2 regions of the Kaistia algarum genome follow, and region 2 is predicted to be linked to the other one. Evidence: riboswitches for the same ligand, from Rfam matches in the RefSeq annotation. Region 2 holds a riboswitch; the other holds the start of a gene.
The links. A riboswitch is a leader RNA that binds a small molecule or an ion and turns the genes downstream of it on or off. The one in region 2 is predicted to bind cobalamin.

Region 1: linked by a shared signal. The riboswitch ahead of OSH05_RS15260 (CbtB domain-containing protein) and the one ahead of OSH05_RS10955 (acyl-CoA desaturase) in region 2 are both predicted to bind cobalamin.

Annotation. Positions count from the first base shown of each region.
Region 1 covers NZ_JAPKNJ010000002.1:413,796-421,629, reverse strand. Annotated here, with positions in the region: gene mfd (transcription-repair coupling factor) at 1-1,713, shown strand, start outside; gene OSH05_RS15270 (LacI family DNA-binding transcriptional regulator) at 1,736-2,782, opposite strand; gene OSH05_RS15265 (hypothetical protein) at 3,003-3,260, shown strand; cobalamin riboswitch at 3,311-3,530, shown strand; gene OSH05_RS15260 (CbtB domain-containing protein) at 3,561-3,752, shown strand; gene OSH05_RS15255 (CbtA family protein) at 3,767-4,522, shown strand; gene cobU (bifunctional adenosylcobinamide kinase/adenosylcobinamide-phosphate guanylyltransferase) at 4,527-5,072, shown strand; gene cobW (cobalamin biosynthesis protein CobW) at 5,069-6,085, shown strand; gene cobN (cobaltochelatase subunit CobN) at 6,089-7,834, shown strand, end outside.
Region 2 covers NZ_JAPKNJ010000001.1:2,268,711-2,276,544, forward strand. Annotated here, with positions in the region: gene OSH05_RS10925 (FtsK/SpoIIIE family DNA translocase) at 1-819, shown strand, start outside; gene OSH05_RS10930 (LolA family protein) at 1,033-1,683, shown strand; gene xth (exodeoxyribonuclease III) at 1,980-2,783, shown strand; gene OSH05_RS10940 (hypothetical protein) at 2,934-3,491, shown strand; gene OSH05_RS10945 (COG4315 family predicted lipoprotein) at 3,580-3,963, shown strand; gene OSH05_RS10950 (hypothetical protein) at 4,455-4,715, shown strand; gene OSH05_RS10955 (acyl-CoA desaturase) at 4,835-5,857, opposite strand; cobalamin riboswitch at 5,970-6,179, opposite strand; partial or broken gene OSH05_RS25255 (NAD(P)-binding protein) at 6,217-6,306, opposite strand; gene OSH05_RS10965 (SDR family oxidoreductase) at 6,327-7,055, opposite strand; gene OSH05_RS10970 (class II D-tagatose-bisphosphate aldolase, non-catalytic subunit) at 7,182-7,834, opposite strand, start outside.

The DNA.
Region 1 (7,834 bases), on a different contig from region 2:
CCGCCAGACGGGCTTTATGACGAATTCGCCGCGCGCTTCCCCTATGAGGAGACGGAAGACCAACTGACGGCGATCGAGGCCGTCATCCAGGATCTGGGCGCCGGCACGCCGATGGACCGCCTGATCTGCGGCGATGTAGGCTTCGGCAAGACCGAGGTGGCGCTGCGTGCCGCCTTCGTCGCCGTGATGAGCGGCAAGCAGGTCGCGGTCGTGGTGCCGACGACGCTGCTGTCGCGCCAGCATTTCAAGACCTTTTCACAGCGTTTCGCCGGTTTCCCGATCCGGGTCGAGCAGGCCTCGCGGCTGGTTTCGACCAAGGATCTCGCCGAGACCAAGAAGGGCCTCAAGGAAGGGCAGGTCGACATCGTCGTCGGCACGCATGCCCTGCTCGGCAAGGCGATCGAGTTCAAGGATCTCGGCCTGCTGATAATCGACGAGGAGCAGCATTTCGGCGTCAAGCACAAGGAGCGGCTGAAGGAGCTGCGCGCCGATGTCCATGTGCTGACGCTCTCGGCGACGCCGATCCCGCGGACGCTGCAACTGGCGCTTACCGGGGTTCGCGAGCTGTCGCTGATCACGACGCCGCCTGTCGACCGCATGGCGGTCCGAACCTTCATCTCGCCCTTCGATGCGCTCACCGTGCGCGAGGCGCTGCTGCGCGAGCGCTATCGCGGTGGCCAGAGCTTCTATGTCTGCCCCCGCCTCTCGGACCTGGCCGAACGCAAGGAGTTCCTCGAGAAATTCGTGCCGGAAGTGAAGGTCGCCATCGCGCATGGCCAGATGCCGCCGACGGAGCTCGAAGACATCATGAACGCCTTCTATGACGGCGCCTATGATGTGCTGCTCTCGACGACGATCGTCGAATCCGGGCTCGACATCCCGACCGCCAATACACTGATCGTCCACAGGGCCGACATGTTCGGCCTCTCGCAGCTCTATCAGCTGCGCGGCCGTGTCGGCCGCTCGAAGACGCGCGCCTATGCGCTGTTCACGGTTCCGGCCGAGAAGCGCCTGACCGCCATGGCCGATCGCCGCCTCAAGGTGCTGCAATCGCTGGATACGCTCGGCGCCGGCTTCCAGCTCGCCAGTCACGACCTCGACATTCGCGGCGCCGGCAATCTGCTGGGCGAGGAGCAATCCGGCCATATCAAGGAAGTCGGCTTCGAGCTCTACCAGCAGATGCTGGAGGAGGCGGTGGCGCAGCTTCGGCAGGGCGGCGACGCCGACGAGGCCGATGACGGCCGCTGGTCGCCGCAGATCACGGTCGGCACGCCGGTCATGCTGCCGGAGACCTTTGTTCCCGACCTCCAGCTGCGGCTCGGGCTCTACCGACGCCTGGGCGATCTCGAAGAGCCGGAGCAGATCGACGCCTTCGGCGCCGAGCTGATCGACCGTTTCGGCCCGCTGCCGGACGAGGTCGAGCACCTGTTGAAGATCGTCTACATCAAGGCGCTCTGCCGCAAGGCGAATGTCGAGAAGGTCGATGCCGGCCCGAAGGGCATGGTCATCGGCTTCCGCAACTCGACCTTCGCCAATCCGGCCGGCCTAATCCGCTATATCGGCGAGCAGGGCAGCCTGGCGAAGGTTCGCCCCGACCAGAAGATCGTGCTGATCCGCGATTGGGAAGACCCGGAAAAGCGGCTCAAGGGCACCGCCGTGGTATTGACGCAACTGGCGCGGCTTGCGGTCGGCGACGGCAAGAAGGCGGTCTGAGCGAACCTGGACGGTTCCGCGATCAGCTGCTCTCTCGCTCGATCAACTCGAAACCGACATCGACAGTCCTGGGTCCTGCCGTATCGCCCGCGATCGCGCCCAGCAGCAGGCGGCCAGCCTCGAAGCCGATGCGGCGGGTTGGCACGGCGATCGTCGTCAGAGACGGGACCAGATGGCGGGCGAACTCGAAATCGCCGAAGCCGGTGATTGCGAAACGCCGCGGCACGGCAATGCCGCGCCTTATGCAGGCGAAGAGGACACCGGCGGCCGTGATGTCGCTGGAGAGGACGATGGCATCGGCGTCCGGATGCTGCGCCTCGACACGGTCGAGCAGGCTGGCGCCGGCATCCATGGTCAACGCCAGATCGCCGGCATCGATCAGCCTCGGCTCGTCTTCCGGCCACAGTTTTTGCGCCGCCGCGCAGAACCCATCCCGGCGCTGGCGCGCGCGGCTGTCGCCAGGGCGGACCACGCCGGCGAATACCGGTTGGCGGCGACCGCTCGCCGCCAGATGGCGAACGACCGCATCCATCGCCAGATCGTTGGAAAAGCCGACCTGCCGGTCGATCGGCTGGGGCGCCAGATCCCAGCCCTCGACGATCGGAATTCCGGCCCGCTTCAGCAACGAGACGCTGCCGCGCGTATGGCGCGTTCCAACAAGGAAGAGCCCGTCGGGGCGGCGGCCAAGGAGACTGCGGATCAGATCCTCTTCACGGTCGAGCCGGTAATCCGTATTGCCGACGAAAAGTTGATAGCCCTTGCGGCCCACCATGTCCGACAGGGACTGGATCGTGTCGGCGAAGATCGAGGTGGAGAGCGTCGGTATGACCGCTGCTATCGTCAGGCTGCGCGCCGAGGCGAGCATGCTGGCCGCCAGATTCTGCACATAGTGCGTCTTGCGAATGGCGGCCGTGATGAGTTCGAGCGTATCCGGCGAGACGGTTTGCGGCGTCCGCAGGGCGCGGGATACGGTCTGCATCGAGACGCCCGCTTCCGCCGCGACGTCGGCCATGGTCACGCCGGCGCGCCTCGGCCTGGCCTTGCGCTTGGGTTGGACTGCCTCGCTCACGATTCCACGACGCCTATGCCCATGGCGGTTGCGAGCACCAGCCCCGCTGGATCAGCTCGCTCGTCCCACGACCAGCGCTAGCAGAACGCGAATATGAAAAGAAGAACGAGGCCAGGCCAACGGCGCAAGTCTCGGGCACATCGACGTGGAATTGGTCGCGTATGGTTCTCGCAATCCAATAGCACCATATAGCGAGCAACAAGGAGGCTGCCTGAGCGCCATGCCCTCGATCCGATTTGGCAAGAGAACTGTCAAACTGCCCGAAAGCCGGCCGCTCCGGATCGGCATCGGCGGAGCTTTCATCGCCGGCGGCATATTCAGTTTTCTGCCTGTGCTGGGCATATGGATGTTGCCGATCGGGCTGATTGTGCTGTCCCATGACTTCCCGCGGATCCGCCGCTTTCGTCGTCAGTCGGAGGTGAAACTGGCCCGGCGCTGGGCGCGTTTTCGCGGTCGGGCGCCGGTGGATCAGGGCTGACCAGCCTCGCCGTGCCAGCGTACGGCCTTGCGCGTCCTCCGCGATCCCTCTAGCGTCGTATCTGCTTAGGTTCCCCCGATAGGACCGAAGGGTTCGGGGGATGAAATGGGAATCCGGTGCGGAACGACCCCTCAAGGGGTTTCAAGTCCGGAGCTGCCCCCGCAACTGTAAGCGGCGAGCGACCTTGCACCATGCCACTGGGAAACCGGGAAGGCGCCAGGGAAGCTGCGACCCGTGAGCCAGGAGACCAGCCTTTGCATCGTTAGGACCGGCCGTCGGTGGGACGGCAAAGGAGATGCCATGACTGATTCTCGTTCGACCACGCTTCCTACAAGCGGAACCCGCACCGAGGCGCCCAGCCGGCTTGCCGCCGGCATCGCCGCCATGGTCTTCGGCGTGCTGCTCTTTGTCGGCACCGGCTTTGCTGCGCCCAGCGCCATCCATAATGCGACCCACGACACGCGGCACGCCCTCGGGCTGCCCTGCCACTGACATCGGGGTCCATCATGCTGAAATCGATCATTCTCAGCGCCTTTGGCGCTGGCCTTGTCGTGGGCGCGATTCTGACGGGCGTCCAGTTCGTCACGACCGAGCCGCTGATCCTGCATGGCGAGACTTTTGAGAAGGCCGCCGAAGCCAACGAGGCTCCGGCAGCCGCTGTCGATCCCGCCGCCGCGCATCAGGAGGCGTCCGGCCATGACCATGCAGCCGCGGCGGAGACCACTCCGGCGGAACATCATCATGATGCCGGCGCCTGGGAGCCGGCCGATGGTTTCGAGCGCTCGGCCTATACGCTTCTCGCCAATCTGCTGATGGGCGTCGGAGTATCGGCGGTGCTGCTCGGCGCCATGACGCTGCGCGGCGGCCCGATCGACGCCCGAACCGGCGTGCTCTGGGGCGTCGCCGGGTTCTTCGTCGCTTCGCTTCTCCCCTCGCTCGGGTTGTCGCCGGAGCTTCCGGGAACCGCAGCGGCGGAGATCACCTCGCGGCAGATCTGGTGGCTTGGCACGGTCGCGGCCTCGGCGGCGGGCCTCGCGCTCCTCGTCTTCGCGCCAGCCTGGTACGCCAAGCTCGCCGGCATCGCACTGGCAGTCGTCCCGCATGTTATCGGGGCTCCACGGCCACCGACGCTGGAGGCTCCCTATCCGGCAGCGCTCGGCGCCGAATTCGTCGTCGCCTCGCTGGTCGCCAGCGCGCTGCTCTGGTCGCTCTCCGGCCTCTTCTCGGGCTGGCTTTACCGGCGCGTTTCGCGAACGGCCTGACGGGATGGAACCGACGATCCCGCCGCCGCGGACGGCGCTCGTCCTCGGCGGCGCCCGCTCCGGCAAGAGCCGCTTCGCGGAGACGATCGTACAGGCCTTGGCCCGTCCGGTCGTCTACGTCGCCACCGCCGAGGCGAGGGACCAGGAGATGGGCGAACGCATCGCCCTGCACCGGGCTCGCCGCGGCGACTGGGCGACGATCGAGGCGCCGCTCGATCTCGTCGGCGCGATTGCGAGAGCGGAGGGAAGGGCGGTTCTCGTCGATTGCCTGACGCTCTGGCTCTCCAACCTGCTCGAGGCCGGCCGCGACCCCGAGGCAGAGGGCGAACGGCTCGCCGCCTGCCTTGACGAGGCCTCGGTGCCGATCGTGCTCGTCTCCAACGAGGTCGGCTCCGGCATCGTGCCGATGAATGCACTCGCCCGCCGCTTCGCCGACGAGCAGGGCCGCCTCAACCAGCGCATCGCCAAGGCGGTCGCCCAGGTTTTCCTCGTGGCGGCGGGCCTGCCCGTCCGCCTCAAACCCCGTTCCGATCCGGAGTATTCGCTTTGACCGCCCGCATTCCCGCCACCATCGTCACCGGCTTCCTCGGGGCCGGCAAGACGACGCTGATCCGCAACCTGATCGCGCAGGCGAACGGCAAGCGGATCGCCCTCATCGTCAACGAGTTTGGCGACATGGGCTTCGACGGCTCGCTGCTTTCCGATTGCGGCGTCGATGACTGCAAGCCGGATACGGTCGTGGAACTCACCAATGGCTGCATTTGCTGCACCGTCGCGGATGATTTCCTGCCGACGATCGAGATGCTGCTGAAGCGAGATCCCGCGCCGGACCATATCGTCATTGAGACCTCGGGCCTTGCTCTGCCGCAGCCACTGGTGCGTGCCTTCACCTGGCCCTCCGTGCGCCATCGGACCACGATCGACGGCGTCGTGACGGTCGTGGATGCCGCCGCCGTCGCGGAAGGGCGCTTTGCCCATGACGAGGCGGCGGTAGCGGCGCAGCGCGCGGCCGATCCCTCGCTCGACCATGACGACCCGATCGAGGAACTGTTCGAGGACCAGCTCTCCTGCGCCGATCTGATCGTGCTCTCCAAGGCCGATCTCGTCGATGCCGCGCAGCTTGCCGAGGTGGAGGCGATCGTGCGGCGCGAGGCTCGCTCGGAAGCGCGCAGCGTCATCGGCTCGCCGGCCGGCCTGCCACTCGCCATCCTGCTTGGCGTCGGCGCGGCGGCCGAGGACGATGCGGCCAACCGCAAGAGCCACCACGATCTCGAAGGCGAGGAGCACGACCACGACGATTTCGTCTCCTATGTCCTCGACATCGGCGAGCAAGGGTCGATCGAGGCGCTGGGCGACAAGGTCAGGGGCGCTATGGGTGAAGCCGGCGTGCTGCGAATCAAGGGCCGGGCCCGGGTCGCCGGCAAGGCGTTCCCGGCCGTGGTGCAGGCCGTCGGCCCGCGCGTCGAGACCTATTTTGCGGCAGGAGAGATCGCCGGTCGGCTCGTCGTGATCGGCGAGAAGCATCTCGACCGTGCCGCCGTCGAGGCACATTTCGGAGCCTGAGCCATGCACCTGATCGTCGGCGAAACGGAACGGATCGACGATGGCGCCACCGCCGTCGATCTGGATCAATCGCCCGGCGATATTGTTGTGCTGTCGGCGGCGGATTCCGAACTCGCCGCCTTTGCCGGTGCCTTCGCGCGGATGCCTGAAGGGCCGAGCCTTCGCCTCGCCAATTGGACCAAGCTGCAGCATCCCTATTCGGTCGATCTCTATCTCGAAAAGACGCTCCAGAAGGCCAAGCTCGTCATCGTGCGAATGATGGGCGGCTCCGGCTATTGGCCCTATGGGCTGGAGGCGCTCCGGGCGCTCTCGCGTGGCGGCGGCCCGAGGCTGGCGGTGATGCCCGGCGAGGACCGCTGGGACCCGTCGCTGGAGCCCTATTCGACCATCGACATCGCCGCCGCCCGGCAGCTCTGGCGCTGCTGCGTCGAGGCGGGGCCGGAGAATATCGGCCGCGCGCTGCGGCTGGCGCGACACTGGGTCGGCGACGGTGAGGCCCCCGAGGCGCCCGTCGCGCTGCCCGAAATCGGCTTCTGGCAGCCGGGCAGCGGCGTCGTATCCCGAGAGGCCGCGCTCTCGGCGGCGCGCCAGCGGCCCTATGCGCCGATCGTCTTTTACCGGGCGCTGATCGAGGGCGGCTCTACCGAGCCGATCGACGCGCTGGTCGAGGCACTTGGCCGCGAGGGCATCGGCGCGGTGCCCATCTTCGTCACCAGCCTGAAAAACCCTGCCGTCGCCGAAGCGCTCGGCCAGTTCTTTGTCGAAGCGCCACCCGCTATCGTACTGAACGGCACCGCCTTCGCGATCTCCAGGCCCGGACGAAGCCATGAGCCAACCGTGCTCGACGCGCCTGGCCGGCCTGTGCTGCAGATCGTCTTCGCCGGCACCAGCCGCGAGGCGTGGCTCAATTCAACGCGCGGACTTTCGCCGCGCGATCTGATCATGAACGTGGCGCTGCCCGAGGTCGACGGCCGTATCCTGACGCGGCCGGTCTCGTTCAAGGAAGAAGTGGCGCGCGATCCCGCCACGGACAGCCGCATCGTCGTCTACAAGGCCGATCGCGAGCGGATCGCCTTCGTTGCGGCGCAGGTGGCCGCCTGGGTGCGTCTCGGCGCGAAGCCGGCCAGCAAAAGTCGCATCGCGCTGGTTCTCTCCAACTATCCCGGCCGCGACGGCCGGATCGGCAATGGCGTCGGCCTCGACACGCCGGAGAGCGCGGTGCGGATCGCTGCGGCGATGCGGCGCGCGGGGTACGAACTGCCGGCGTTCCCGGAGACGGGCCGAGCGCTGATGGAGGGTTTGCTGGAGGCGGACCAAGGCCCGCAGGCGCTTTCGCCCCTTCTCCCGCAAAGCGGGGGAGGGTTGGGGAGGGGGCTAGCTTCCGAGCCGTCGACGGAAACGCTCCATGCCCAACATACCCCCCTCTCCAGCTCGCCCCCACAAGGGGGGAGAGAGCTGGGCGGAGTCTCTCCCGCAATTCTCCCCCTCGCCGCCTACCTCGCCTTTCACGACGCCTTGCCGGAATCCGTCCGCGCCGCGCTTGCCTCCCGCTGGGGTGCGCCTGAAGAGGATCCGCTCTTCGAGGACGGCGCTTTCCATGTCCGCGTCCATCGCTTCGGCAATATCGTCCTCGCCGTGCAGCCGGGACGGGGCCATGGCGTCGATCCCAAGGCGACCTATCACGATCCGGAGCTCGTGCCGCCGCACCACTACCTCGCCTTCTACGCGTTTCTCCGGCACGAGTTCGGC
Region 2 (7,834 bases):
GGTGTCCGGAACATCGATGGCTACAATGCGCGCGTCGGCCAGGCCAAGGCCAAGGGCGAGGTGCTGACGCGCACGATCCAGACCGGCTTCGACAAGGAGACGGGCGAGGCGATCTATGAGCAGGAGGACCTGCCGCTGGAGCCGATCCCCTATATCGTCGTCATCATCGACGAGATGGCCGATCTTATGATGGTCGCCGGTAAGGACATCGAGGGCGCGATCCAGCGCCTCGCCCAGATGGCCCGCGCCGCCGGCATCCACGTCATCATGGCGACGCAGCGCCCCTCGGTCGACGTCATCACCGGCACGATCAAGGCCAACTTCCCGACGCGCATCTCCTTCCAGGTGACGTCGAAGATCGACAGCCGCACCATTCTTGGCGAGCAGGGTGCGGAGCAGCTGCTCGGCCAGGGCGACATGCTCTACATGGCGGGCGGCGGCCGTATCCAGCGCGTGCACGGACCTTTCGTCAGCGACGAGGAAGTCGAGAAGGTCGTGCGCCATCTGAAGACGCAGGGCCATCCCGACTATCTCGAATCGATTACGGAGGATGACGGCGAAGGCGGCGAGAGCGGCGCCGGTAGCGATGCCTCCCTCCTCGGCGGCGAGGAATCGAACGATCTCTACGACAAGGCCGTCGCCGTGGTGCTGCGCGACCGCAAGGCCTCGACCAGCTATATCCAGCGCCGGCTTGCCATCGGTTATAATCGCGCGGCCTCGCTGATCGAGCGCATGGAGAAGGAAGGCCTGGTCGGGCCGGCCAACCATGCGGGAAAAAGAGAGATTCTCGTCGGCGGGGAGGAGGAGGGGCGGTTCTAGCGTCGCCCACCCCTTTCGCAGCGGGCGGAAGGCCCTATCTTCGTCAGGCGGCGTTTGCCGTTCGCGATCCGGAAGCCGCTCCGCCCGCAAGGTCGGTCCGGCCACCCGCCGTGAATTCGCCATCAAACCCACCTAGTCGAAGGCGCCTGCCGATTACGGCTGCCTTCGGCCTCTCGGCCGCTTCCGGCGGCCCTTGCGACACGAAGGGATGCCATGAAGGCGCTCAACAACGTCTCCGGCTCAACGCGCCGTTCCGTCCTCGCCTCCGGTCTGGCGCTGGCAGCCCTCGGCTGGGCCCTGCCGGCAAGCGCGGCGTTTTCTGCGGATCAGGCCGCCACGCTCAAAAAGATCGACAATTATTTCAATTCGATCCGCACGATGCAGGGTCGCTTCATCCAGTTCGGACCGAATGGCGAACAGTCGGAAGGCGTCTTCTTCATCAGCCGTCCGGGCAAGATCCGCTTCCACTATAATCCGCCCGTGAAGATGGATGTCATCTGCGACGGTAGCCAAGTGGCGATCCGCGATAGCAAGATGATGACGCAGGATCTCTATCCGCTGTCGAAGACGCCGCTGCGCTATCTGCTCGCCGACCGCATCGATCTGACCTCCGCGTCGATCGTGCAGAAGGTTACGGAGGAGCCGGACCTGATCTCGCTCGTCCTTGCCCAGGATGCGAGCTTTGGCGACGGCTCGCTCAAGCTGATCTTCGACAAGCAGAGCTTCGAGCTGCGCCAATGGGTGGTCACCGACGCGCAGGGCCTCGATACGTCGGTTGCGATCTATGATGTCGAGGTCGGCAAGCCGGCCGATCCGAAGAATTTCAAGATCGACTACTATCTGCCCAGCACCAAGCTGCGCTGATCGCGGCGTTGTGATCCGCCGCCTTTTGAGTCGGGACTTGAAAACGGGCCACGGCGTGCCGATCTTCGAACCATAGCGGGACGACCCAAGGCTTGGTAGTGCCCCCCGTCTCACCGAGCCCCAGTTCCGCGAGGCGCCATGTCCCCGACAGGCGCTAAAGCGCTCCGAGCGCGACGCCCAGCCTCCCCCGGGGCTGGGCGTTTCTTTGTCTGCTTCTTCGTGGCCCGAATTGCGCAATTGCGATTGGACTTGGAAGGCGAATTGCGTATGCCCTTGGCTTCCTTCGGGGGTTCAGCATGACGATCACGATCGCGACCTGGAACATCAATTCGGTGCGGCTGCGCATCGATCTGGTTACATCGTTTCTCGAGGCGCATCGCCCCGATGTCCTCTGCCTGCAGGAAATCAAATGCGTCGAGGGCAGTTTCCCCTCCGGCGCCTTCACGAGGCTCGGCTATGTCCATCAGGCCGTACACGGTCAGAAGGGCTATCACGGTGTCGCGACGCTCTCGCGCCTGCCTTTCGCCGAGACGGCCCGTCAGGGCTTCTACGGAAAGGACGACGCCCGTCACGTCTCGGTCGTTCTGCCGGATCGCGATCTGCCGATCACGCTGCATAATTTCTACGTTCCGGCCGGCGGCGACGAACCCGATCCGGCGGTCAACGAGAAATTCGCGCATAAGCTCGGCTTCCTGGACGAGATGAGGACCTGGCTGACGGGCGCGCAGACCAACCGGCCGGCGATCCTCGTCGGTGATCTCAACATCGCGCCGCTGGAGCACGATGTGTGGTCGCACAAGCAGTTGCTCGACGTCGTCAGCCACACGCCGGTCGAAACGGAACTGTTGGAGGCGGTGCGCGTGGCTGGCGGCTGGGTCGATGCGATGCGCCATTTCATTCCGCCGGAAGAGAAGCTCTTCACTTGGTGGAGCTATCGGGCGCAGGACTGGGAAGCCTCCAATCGAGGCCGCCGGCTCGACCATGTATGGGTGACGCCGCCGCTCAAGGGGCGCCTCCTTGGCGTCGAGGTGCTGCGCGAGGCGCGCGGCTGGGCCCGGCCTTCCGACCATGTCCCGGTCATCGTGCGCATCGCTGCCTGAGCTCTCATCTATCCGATCGTTCTGCGTCGCAGCCTCGCATGATAGAATGGTTGTCTCCGATCGGAGGCGGCCATGTTCCGGTGGCTTGGCGTCGCGGCGGCCCTTGGGCTTCTCTTCCCGGCAACGGCCCGTACCGCTGCTGCCCGGGACTTGGTCCCGCGCGTCTATCAGGAGGAATTTCATCTCCGCGCCGATCGTGACTTCCAGCTTCCGGGCTGGCGCGATATGGACAGCGGGACGGCCGCCCTGCTCGTCGAAGCCGGTTGTCGCGCTCTTCGGACCGATTGCTCTCCGGACGCCGCCGGACAAGATTCGAGCGACCGGTTCCTGAAGCGGCTCATCCATTCAGATGATTATCGCGGCACGGCCTGGCTCACCCGGGTTCGTGGCGGCAGCTACTATGCCAGGTTCGTGGCCCCAAGCGGCTACTCCGCGTGCCGGGCTGGCGTCTATTGGAAAGGCGGCCTCGTCCACGGCGGGGTGCGGCTTGCAGGTTCTATCGAGCGATCCGGTCTCGACGGCGTGGCGGTCTATGCCAATCTGGATCCGTCGGCGGATGGCGTGGCCGAGTTTCGCCTTCTCATTCTTTATGTGGCGAAAGCAGAGCTGGCGTCGCATGGCTGCTGGCCCGACCAGACCCTGCTCTTCCTCTGTCGCGACGGCATATGCCAGCCGAGCCGGGCCTATCCCGAAACGGATCTGCGTTAACCGACTCCGGCTCGAATAGATTGCCGTCCTCGCGTGTTCTTGCTGCGGCCGACATCGTCGGCACACGTCAACAGAGAGGATTTCAGCCATGAGAACCGCAGCCACGAGAACTGTTCTGGCTCTGGCCATGCTTGCCGGAGCCTTCGGGCCGGCGATTGCCGCCGGACCGGCCAAGATGATGGAGACGTCCGTCGGCAAGGTCTATGTCGATGCCAAGGGGATGACGCTCTACACCTTCGACAAGGACCAGAAGGGCGTGTCCAATTGCTACGACCAGTGCGCCGTGAATTGGCCGCCCTTTGTGGCCGGAGCCAAGGCGAAGGCGAGCGGCGAGTGGACGCTGGTCGACCGGAAGGACGGAACGAAGATGTGGGCCTATGACGGCATGCCGCTCTACACCTTCATCAAGGACAAGAAGCCGGGCGACGTCGTCGGTGATGGCGTCGGCGGCGTCTGGCACGTCGCGAAATAGCCAGCTAAGGGCGGTGCCTGCCTGGCGGCACCGCCACTTTCAATTTTCGATAAAGGCAAGCATATTCGTGGGCTTCAGGCCCACATCGGGTGGGCCCGGTTCGGGGGATTGAATGTACATATTGGTTATGCTGTCGATCGTTTACGGGGCGACGGAGGAGACGAAGAGTCTCGCCGTTTCCTCTTCGATCTCGGCCGTGGGCGGGTTTGAGTCGCTGGCGGCGTGTCAGGCAGCGGGGCAGCGTCTTCTCTCGTCACCACGCCCTTCCAATCTGGAGATCCGCTTTAGCTGCGAGGTCGCCGAATGAGCTTCGACGCGCCGCGTTTCGAGCTGCAGGGCTAATCTCCCTTCGTCAATCCTAGCGGGTACCGGTCGATCCACTGCTTTTCCGGGGGAATAGGCGTTCCTTTGGCTCCTGTTGCCCGCGAGGCACAGGACCCATGGTCGACTCAGCCTAGAATCCGCCGGGCACGGGGAGTGGAGGTGCCGATATGCTCGATTTTGCAACGTATTATATCGAGTATGACGGCGGCGGGCAGCGTTCGCTTCTCCATCGCGACGGATTGCCGGTGGCGAGCTTCGCGTCCCATGATGACGCGCTGCGGAGCGCGACGAATCTCGCCAGCTCCGCCGCCGAACTCGGCATGTATTCGCGCGTCATCGAACTCGGTGACGACCTCCATGGATCGATCGTCTTCGAACGCGAGCCGATCTCCGATTCGGACCTGCCCTGGCACGCCCTCGACGACTGAGGCCGAGCGGTCGCGCCGCATCCAAGGCTCTCAGCGGATCGCGGCAGGATTCAAGTCGCTGCTGAACGGTATTTCTTGACGCAGATGTTCGGGAGCGGTACGCGCCTTCTCCGTGCCTGTCAGGGGGTCTGGCGATCCGCCCGTTGCGGCGTTGAAGCGGAGCCGCCGTGCGCGGTCGCGGCGGCCAGCTTGGCGTAGCGCTCCTGGACGTGAGGGGAGGGCTTGATGACCTTGGTGGCGAGGCCCACGGCCGAGAGAAACCGGATCGTTAGCCAGGTTACATCCAGTTCCCACCAGCGGTGGCCGTAGCGGGCCGAGCGTGGGTCGGCGTGATGATTATTGTGCCAGCCCTCGCCATTGCTGAGGAAGCCGACGATCAGATTATTCCGGCTGGATTCGTCGGTCTCATAATTGCGGTACCCCCAAAGATGGGTCACCGAATTGATCGACCACGTAATGTGCCAAACCAGCACCGTGCGGACGAAGGCTCCCCAAACCAGCAGGCTGAGGCCGAATTGCAAAGCCTCCAGCAGGCTGCCGCCCAGCAGCAATTCGGCTACGAACCCGCCGGCAAAGAAGAGCGCCCACGAAATCAGGATCACCCGAACCCAGCGGAAGTTCGCTTCGAGCCTCGCATAGAACGGGTCCTGCAGGACGTCTTTGGCATAGCGGGAGATCAACGCCCGACGTGTCAGCTCGCGATTGGTGAAGAGCATCCACCCGATATGCGCCCACAGGAAGTTGACCAGCGGGGTGTGCGGATCCGGCTGTTCGTCCGCATGCTCGTGATGCTTGCGGTGGATGGAGATCCAGCGGGCCGGCGTATCCTGAACGCAGCACACGCCGAGGATGGCGAAGCTGTGCTCCAGCCATTTCGGGCAGACGACGCCGCGATGGGTCAGCATGCGATGGAAGCAAAGGCTGATCCCGAGCGTGCCGAATACATAGAGCCCCAGAATCGCCACCACCACGCCGGTCCAGCTGAAGAGCCACGGCACGAACGCCAGAAGCGCCAGCAGGTGGATCGCCCCAATTCCGATCGCATCGATGCGGGCGAGCCGAAGAGGCTGCGCGGCTTTCGGAATATCCAGATGACCATGGGGATCCGCCCGTGCGACATCGGCATCAACAGGAACAGGCACCGGCACAAACCCAATCGTTTGGGGCCAAGGCCGGGAGGACGCGCAAGAGGCACGCGGACGCCACGGGGGCCGTCTGCAGCAAGCGACGATCCACCGGAACACTCCGCCCAGGGACGTTTACGGCGTCGCGGCAGATCTCCTGGCTCGCGGGTCGTCGCTTCCGCCCGGCCTTCCAGGATCATTTCGATCCCGGTGACGCGCGATGGGCTTCGGCGAACCGCTCACCGTTGCGGAGACAGCTCCGGGTTTGGCAGATGCCGCACCGGCTTCCCTCAAACGCTCGAATCTTGGGCTTCAAGAGACCGTGACGGTCAGACTAGGCGTTAATTCGGATACGAAGTCAACGCGTGCCGGTCGGGCCCGGCCTCGACGAGAGCAACGCGTACCTTCGGATTCTCCGAAAGCCGGTTCGCGAGCACGCAGCCAGCGGCGCCGCCGCCGACGATCATGTAGTCGAAGCCGGACACGATCAGAGGTCCTGGTTCTGCGGCAGGATGACGAGGTCGCGGATCGTGACATTGGCGGGCCGCGTCAGCATGAACACGACCGCATCGGCGACATCCTCGGAGCGCAATCCCTCGCGGCTCTCGACCTTTGCGTCGATCGCAGCCGGGTCCTTGTAGCCCCAGAGTTCGTTCAGCACGATGCCCGGCGCGACGGCGCCGACGCGGATGCCCTGCGGGGCTACCTGGCGGCGGAGACCATGGACGAAGGATTGGATCGCATGCTTGGAGGCCGAATAGATCGGCTCCCACTGGATCGCCTGATGGCCCGAGATCGAGCTGGTGATCAGGATATGGCCGTCCTTGCGCTCGATCATTTCGGGCAGGACGGCGCGGACCAGGCGGAAGACACTGTTGACGTTGACCGCGAGGAGTTCGTCCCAGGCGTCGGGATCGCCCTCGGCGACGTCGCCGGGAATATAGAGCCCGGCATTCGGCAGCAATATATCGATACGGCCGAAGCGGGCGCGCGCCTCGGCGACGACCCGGTCGACCTCGGCTGGCTTGGTGAGATCGGCGGCGATCGGCAGCGCCTCGGTCGGCAGGTTCGACGCCACGGCCTGGAGGCGTTCGGCCGAGCGTCCGACCAGGACTAGCTTCGCCCCTTCTTCGGCGACCGCGCGTGCCATGGCCCGCCCGATGCCCGAGCTGCCGCCCGTGACGAGGACGATCTTGTTCTTGAGTTCCGTCCGCATGCCTTCCTCCCGATGGCCGGCGCCTTGCGGCGCTCATGAGCGGATGCTAGGCGGCATATATTCCGCTCGTCAATTCATATCTTTTCTCGCGCAAATATTCTTCCGGATATCAAGGCCGCCGATCGATCAGCCCGCGCCGCCGTCGCGCGCCGCCGCGCGATATTTGGCGACGACCGCGCCCACCATCTGTCGGACGAGTTGGCGGGGGAGCCCGGCGGGATCGATGGCCGGGCCGACAAGGCCACCGGTCGCCTGTGCGACGAGGCCGGGTTCAGGCCGGCCCTCGGCGATATTGCGGTGGAGGCGGCCAAGCGCGGCCTGGATGCGCGGATTGGGCCAATAATAGCGTACGCGGTCGCTGAGCCCGAACAGCATCATCGCTGCCTCACGCTCATCGGCGGCGACGTAGCCGCGCCAATCCTTCGGCGCAGCGCGCATTTCGGTGCGGATCACGTCAAGGATGCCGGAGGGTTCGGCTGGCCCCAGCGACGCCTCGATGCCGGCCAGTGCGACCACGGCTTGCCGATAGGCGAAGGTCAGTTCCGGGCCGACCTTCAGGATCGCGAAATGGCCGTCGACGAGCGCCGCCAGCGCCGCCTCGGTCTGGTAGTCGCTCGAGTGGGCCTCGAAGACGAGGCCCGGCAGGCTCGCCACCGTGGCCGAGAGATCGGCGGCCTTCTCCGGCACGAAGGCGTAGACCTTGTCGTTGCCAAAATCGACGCCGGGCTGGACGACGATGCCGACGACTCGGTCGAAGGCGGCGTCGAGGCCGCGCGCCG